DNA from 3 places in the Mesorhizobium sp. M0028 genome. Region 1 is predicted to be linked to each of the others. Evidence: riboswitches for the same ligand, from Rfam matches in the RefSeq annotation. Region 1 holds a riboswitch; each other region holds the start of a gene.
The links. A riboswitch is a leader RNA that binds a small molecule or an ion and turns the genes downstream of it on or off. The one in region 1 is predicted to bind cobalamin.

Region 1 (2,254 bases):
GAGGTCGTCGGCTCCGTCTTCGTCGTGCGCCAGTCGGACGCGGTGGCGAAATTGCGCCTGCTCTACGTCGAGCCCTCGGCGCGAGGTCTCGGCATCGGCAAGCGGCTGGTCGAGGAATGTATCGGCTTTTGCCGCGCCACGGGTTACAGGACACTGACGCTGTGGACCAACGACGTGCTCGCCGCCGCCCGCCACATCTATGAGTCTGTGGGCTTTAAATTGACCAACGAGGAGTGCCACCATTCCTTCGGCAGGGATCTGGTCGGCCAGAACTGGAACCTGGAACTGTAGCAGCGCTTCCGGCGCTTCGGCGTCGGCCTGCCGTGCCTCACCCTTTGATCGGTATCCAGATTTCCAGCCCGCCATTGCCGCTGCGCGGATCAAATTCGGGGCCGTAACGCTCGAATTCCGGCGCATCGGCGATCTCGTGCCCAGAGGCTGGCAGCCATTTGTTCCAGATCGTGTTGACCGTGCGGCGGATGGTCGAGATATGGTCACGATGGGCGAACACGCCGTATTTCTGCGCCGGCACGCGCACACGCCAAAACTCCCTCGGCAGGTCCGAAAAATCGGACACTTCGACGCCAGCGATGTAGTCGAAATTGCCGGCGTCGTCGCCGTTGACGCAGACGCCATAGGCGACGTCGCCGATCTCGCCTGGAACGTCCTTTTAAATGTAACGTTATTACGTCACGAGGTCTATATGGCTCCTTCTGACAAGACTTATTGCGCTGTGATTGGCGGAAAACTAGGGTGGCTGACTGATGGTCCCCGAGTCGCAAGGCAAGGGGTGAAAAGGGAACACGGTGAGATCCTTTGGATCGAGGCCGTGGCTGCCCCCGCAACTGTAAGCGGCGAGCAAAATCCGAAATGCCACTGGCCGGCAAGGCTGGGAAGGCAGGATGGCGCAAAGACCCGCGAGCCAGGAGACCTGCCATCAGCATGAGTTGACCGGACGGGGTGTGCCGGGAGAAAACGTGGACATCGGTCGTGTCGGCCGGTGCCTGGTAAGCGCGGTGAGCCTTTCGGTAGCGGCGGGCGACCGCCTCGCCATCATCGGCCCCAACGGCGCCGGCAAGACGACGCTGCTGCGCATGCTATGCGGTACGCTGCGGCCAAGCGCGGGAGATGTGAGATTTTCCGGACGCCGGCTGGAGAGGTTTTCGGCCGCCGAGCGGGCACTGCACATGGCGGTCGTTGGCCAGACCGATCAGCCTGATCCGCGGCTTGCCGTGATCGACTACGTCGAGCTTGGGCGCGTCCCGCATGCCGGCTTGCGTCGGTGGAGCGAGCAACGCGACATCGTCATTGAAGCACTTCGCAGAACCGGCCTGCTGCCGCTGCTCGGCCGCACGATCGGCTCGCTATCCGGTGGCGAGCGGCAACGCGCCCAGTTGGCGCGCGCCATCGCCCAGGAGCCCAAAATCCTGTTCCTCGATGAACCGACCAATCATCTCGATCCGCGCGCCCGCAGCGACCTTCTCGAACTCGTATCGCAGTTTGGCATGACCGTCGTGGCGGTGCTTCAATGATCTGTCGCTTGTCACGCCATTTGCCACCAGGGTCGCGGTGATGAACGAGGCCCGCCTGCAGGCACTTGCCAGTCCGCGCGAGGCGCTGACCAAGAAGTTGATCCGCGAGATTTTCGGCGTTGACGTGCTTTGGCTGCGCCATCCCACCGAAGACCGCGAACTCACGGTCTTCGACGTTCCGAACCGCGCCTCTTCACATCCCGATTTGACCAAGGAGCAACATCCGTGAAACGCCTCGTACTGTCTTTTGCCTCCCTCCTACTTGCCCAGACCGCCTTCGCTTTCCCGGTAACCGTTGATAGCTGCGGCACGCCGCTGACGTTCGACGCCGCGCCGAAGCGCGCCGTCATCCAAGATCTGAACATGGCGGAGATGGCCTTCGCGCTGGGGCTGCAACCATCGATCGTCGGCCTGACCGGCATCACCGGATGGTATAAGGTCGGTCCGGAATTCAAGGCCGAGCAGGGCGCGATCCCGGAACTCGCGCCGAAATACCCGACCCTCGAAAACCTCGTCGCCGTCGAGCCCGATTTCTTCTTCGCCGGCTGGTATTACGGCATGAAGCCTGGCGGCGAGGTGACGCCCGATACGCTGGCCCCGCACGGTATCAAGACGCTGGTGCTGACGGAAAGTTGCGTCCATCTCGACCAGAACCGCCCCGCAGCCTCGATGGACCTGCTCTATGGTGATGTCGAAAAGCTGGGCAAGATTTTTGGCAAGGA
Region 2 (2,254 bases), on a different contig from region 1:
GCGCGCACCGCCGATGATCAGGATCAGCGCCCCGGCAGCGCGGTCAGGCAAAGCTGTCGCGCAGGCTGGTCGCCGTGCCGGTGAAGCGGCCGCGCACCACGCCGACGACCGCGCCGAGCACCAGCCAGAACACCAGATTGGTCAGCGTCACCGCCACCACGAACTGATGATGCAGGCCTTCCGGGATTGTCGTCTCGAAGCTGTCGGGCTGCGGCGCGCCGACAATATGCGGCGCCACGATCAACGCCACGGCAAGGACCGCCAGCGGCAGCGATCTGCGGAAGGCGAGCAGGCCGAGACCGGCGGCGGTCGCCACCACCGTTGCCCACCACCAGATCTGGCGTTGGACAAGGTCGGCCGCCGGCATTGCCGGCAATTCCGGCGGCAGGCCGAGGCCCGGCGCCAGCGTGAACACGGCAAAGCCGGCAAGCCCCCAGAACAGGCCCTGGCGCCAATTGCCGATGCCGCCGGCGAACTCCGAAACCGCAACCAGGACCAACGCGAAGCCGATACCGGTGACGATATTGGCAACGACGCTGAAGGCAAAGCGTTCGAAACCGTCGGCCGGCGCCCAGCCTTCGTCCTCAGCCGGAGCCATTGCTTCAGCCGGTGCCGGCGCGGCGCTGCTCATAGCCATCGTGCCCGTGGCGGCCGGTGCCGCAGGTGCGGCGGCATGGTCATGGCCGCCGCCGGCCTGTTCGTAGACTTCCGCCTTCAGGATCAGCGGCACCGTGGCATAGGCCTGCATGCAGGCGAGAACGACGCCGGCCACGAGCCCTGCGATCGCCGCGATGAACACGACGTTGCGAAACAGTGTCATGATGTCAGCCCCTTGTCAGTGGCAGGGAAAGCCCATCGAGTGGCGATAGTCGTGGGCGGCATTGTGGACCGCATCGATGTGCGAGAAGCCGACAAAGCCCATGACGAAAATGCCGAGGAATGCAGCAAGCGCCAGCTGCATGAAACGCGACTGCGAGGAGACGGAAGCGCCGAGCGAGACGGAAGCGGTATTCATGTCTTGTCCTTTCGCCCTCCACCCGAGGGCATAGAAGTCAGTTTCCTGTCGCCGGCAGGTCTCCTGGCTCGCGGATCAGCGCCCTTCCCCACCTTCCCGAAGAAAATCTTCAGTGGCATATGGAGAGGACTACCGCACACAGTTGCGGGGGCAGCCACGGCATTGGGCAAGAATTTCGCCCGCACCGCATTCCCTCTTGGTTCCAAACGGAACCGACGACATCAGCGACTATAGGCAGAATCGCCGCGCCCGGCAAACCAAATTCCGCCGGATCGTGTGGCGAATGCGCCGCCTCGCCAAGCTCGCCGGCCGGCGCCGCAATTGACAATTCTCACAGCCGGGTGTCGGCTGGCGGATGGGGAGGAAGCCGGCATGCAACCCAGCCCGAATGAGCGCGGTCCCTATAACGGCCTGCCGCGGGCCGAGCCGACGCTGCCGTCATCGGCCTATTGGGACATCGCAGGCTATCAGCGCGATCTCGAGGCCATCTGGTATCGCAATTGGCTGCTGGTCTGCCGCGAGGCCGACCTTGCCCATCCGCTGGCTTTCAGGACGTTTCGCATAGGCACGCAGGAGGTCGTCGTGCTGCGCGACGAGACCGGCGAATTGCGCGCCTTTCACAACACCTGCCGGCATCGCGGCTCGCAGCTTTGCCAGCAGAGCGAAGGACGGCTGAGGGCGCGGCTCATCACCTGCCCCTACCACGCCTGGTCCTATTCGCTGCGCGGCGATCTGGTGCGCGTGCCGTCGAAATCGCTGCCGGACGGTTTCGACAAGGCCGATCATCCGCTCTACCGCGTCGCGCTTTCGGTGTGGCGCGGTTTCGTTTTCGTCAACCTCGCGCAAGACGCTGCCGGTTCGGCTGAAACATCCTTCGATCCGGCATCCGGCAACCTCGCCAACTGGCCGCTGGAAACGCTGCTGAGCGGCCATGTGCTGCGCAAGGTTATGAACTGCAACTGGAAGATATTTTGGGAGAACTTCAACGAGTGCCTGCACTGCCCTGGCGTCCACAAGGACCTGTCGCGGCTGGTGCCGATCTATGGCCGCGGCCTGATGGGCCGGCACGACGACCCCGAATGGGCGCGCCACGCCGACAATGACGCGCCGGAATTTGCCGGCGGCTTGCGGGCCGGGGCCGAAACCTGGTCGCGCGACGGGCGCGTCCACGGCTCGGTCTTTTCGAGCCTGACGCCGGCCGAGCGTGCTGCCGGGCAGACCTATGCCACCAACTTGCCC
Region 3 (2,254 bases), on a different contig from region 1:
ATTGGGCGCATGAAGCCTCGTTCCTGCCCGTCGAGACCTATCCGCTGATGCGCTGGCGCATGCGGCGGGCCGAGCGCGGCGAGGAAATGTACAGCGGACTGGCAAAATGGGGCCGCGAGCACGCCGCCTACATTGAGGACATCTATCGCGAGGTCGCTGAACGAGGCCCGATCGCGGCGTCGGCTTTCGAAGGCCAGAAGGGCTCGGGCGGCTGGTGGGGCTGGAGCCATGCCAAGCATGCCTTCGAATGGCTGTTCTGGGCGGGCCGCATCACCACGGCGCACCGGCGTGGTTTCGAGCGGTTCTACGATCTGCCGGAGCGCGTGCTGCCGCCAACGGTACTCGCTTTGCCAGTTCCGTCCCCCGCGGACGCCCACCGCGAACTGCTGCGCATCTCCGCCCGCGCCCATGGCGTCGCCACGGCGGGCGATCTGCGCGACTATTTCCGCCTCTCGCCCGCCGACATCAAGGGCCGCATCGAGGAACTGGTCGAGGCTGGCGACCTGTTGCCGGTGAGCGTCGAAGGCTGGAGCAAAACAGCCTATCTCCACAAGGACGGCCGTTTGCCGCGCAGGATCGAGGCGCGCGCCTTGCTTGCGCCGTTCGATCCCGTCGTCTTCGAGCGGTCGCGCACCGAGCGGTTGTTCGACTTCCACTACCGCATCGAGATCTACACGCCGGCCGAAAAGCGCCAGTATGGCTATTATGTGCTGCCGTTCCTGCTCGGCGACAGCATCGTCGGGCGCGTCGACCTCAGGGCCGACCGCCCGGCCGGCGTATTGCGCGTCCATGCCGCCTATTCGGAGCCCGGCGCCCCGCCGCAAACTGCCGCCGCCCTTTTCGAGGAATTGAAGCAGATGCAGGGTTGGCTCGGGCTCGAGCGCATCGAGGTGACGGCTGCCGGCGACCTCGGCCAGCCGCTCGCAGATATCGCCGCGTCATAGACGTGCGTTGACACGACTGCCTTCACAAGCCTAAATCCGTTCCAGACGGTCCCCTGCCCGCAACGGCAAGGGCCAAGAGGGAATGCGGTGCGAAATCTCGATTTCAAATCCGCGGCTGTCCCCGCAACTGTAAGCGACGAGCCAAGGCCGAAAACCACTGGGATATTCCCGGGAAGGCGGCACCCAGGCGATGACCCGCGAGCCAGGAGACCTGCCGTCTAGGACATAAGAATCCGATCGCCTGGCGGGTTTTCCGGGCAAGGAGCCTGATTTGGAACGCGACAGCAGTTTTCCGGCTGAGACAGCGGATTTATTGTCCGGCCATGGTGATTCCCCGGCCGGCGTTACCGTCATCGTCTGCTCGTCCTGCCGTGACGAGACCGGTTCGGACGCTTATCCCCGCGCCGGCGAACTGCTCGCCGAGCACACGCGCCGCGCCGCTTCCAGCGAAAACATTAAAATCCGCACCGTCGAATGCCTCGGCAATTGCAAGCGCCGGCTCAGCGCCGCGATGCTGCGCGACGGCTGCTGGAGCTATGTCTTCGGCGACCTGACCACGAGCAGCGGCACCGATCTGGTGACGGGGGCAAAGCTGTTCGCTACTTCGACGGACGGCCTCATTCCGTGGCGCGGCCGTCCCGATTGCCTGAAGCGCGGCTTGGTTGCCCGCATCCCTCCCCTCGACCTTTTGAAGGACTTGATATGACTTCCCCAGATTCGGCCGCCAACGTTTCGCGCGTCCCCTGCACCGTCGTCACCGGCTTTCTCGGCGCCGGCAAGACGACGCTGATCCGCCATTTGCTCGAAAACGCCAAAGGCAAGCGCCTGGCCATCATCGTCAACGAGTTCGGCGATATCGGCATCGACGGCGAGATCCTGAAGGGCTGCGGCATCGACACTTGCCCCGAGGAAAACATCGTCGAGCTGGCCAATGGCTGCATCTGCTGCACTGTCGCCGACGACTTTGTCCCCGCGCTCGACCAGATCCTGTCGCTGACGCCGAAGGTCGACCACATCCTGATCGAGACGTCCGGGCTGGCCCTGCCCAAGCCGCTGGTCCAGGCCTTCCAGTGGCCGTCGGTGAAAAGCCGCGTCACGGTCGATGGCGTCATCGCCGTCGTCGACGGGCCGGCGCTGGCTGATGGCCGCGTTGCCAACGACATGGACGCCCTGCAGGCGCAGCGCGCGCAGGACGAGACGCTCGACCATGACGATCCTGTCGAGGAGGTGTTCGAAGACCAGCTCGCTTGTGCCGACCTGATCATCCTGTCGAAGAGCGACCTGCTGGACGCAGCCGGCGCGGCGCGCGC

Region 2: it holds a riboswitch for cobalamin, as region 1 does, so the genes downstream of both, NKJ93_RS16055 (CbtB domain-containing protein) here and NKJ93_RS08335 (ABC transporter ATP-binding protein) in region 1, are expected to answer to the same signal.
Region 3: it holds a riboswitch for cobalamin, as region 1 does, so the genes downstream of both, NKJ93_RS15870 (DUF1636 family protein) here and NKJ93_RS08335 (ABC transporter ATP-binding protein) in region 1, are expected to answer to the same signal.

The regions. Positions count from the first base shown of each region.
Region 1 is NZ_JAMYVG010000003.1:127,848-130,101, reverse strand. It holds gene NKJ93_RS08345 (bifunctional helix-turn-helix transcriptional regulator/GNAT family N-acetyltransferase) at 1-291, shown strand, start outside; partial or broken gene NKJ93_RS08340 (GyrI-like domain-containing protein) at 329-667, opposite strand; cobalamin riboswitch at 749-953, shown strand; gene NKJ93_RS08335 (ABC transporter ATP-binding protein) at 978-1,532, shown strand; gene NKJ93_RS08330 (hypothetical protein) at 1,573-1,761, shown strand; gene NKJ93_RS08325 (ABC transporter substrate-binding protein) at 1,758-2,254, shown strand, end outside.
Region 2 is NZ_JAMYVG010000007.1:135,875-138,128, reverse strand. It holds gene cobU (bifunctional adenosylcobinamide kinase/adenosylcobinamide-phosphate guanylyltransferase) at 1-51, opposite strand, end outside; gene NKJ93_RS16060 (CbtA family protein) at 44-820, opposite strand; gene NKJ93_RS16055 (CbtB domain-containing protein) at 836-1,015, opposite strand; cobalamin riboswitch at 1,052-1,247, opposite strand; gene NKJ93_RS16050 (aromatic ring-hydroxylating oxygenase subunit alpha) at 1,388-2,254, shown strand, end outside.
Region 3 is NZ_JAMYVG010000007.1:100,250-102,503, reverse strand. It holds gene NKJ93_RS15875 (winged helix-turn-helix domain-containing protein) at 1-944, shown strand, start outside; cobalamin riboswitch at 974-1,177, shown strand; gene NKJ93_RS15870 (DUF1636 family protein) at 1,216-1,650, shown strand; gene cobW (cobalamin biosynthesis protein CobW) at 1,647-2,254, shown strand, end outside.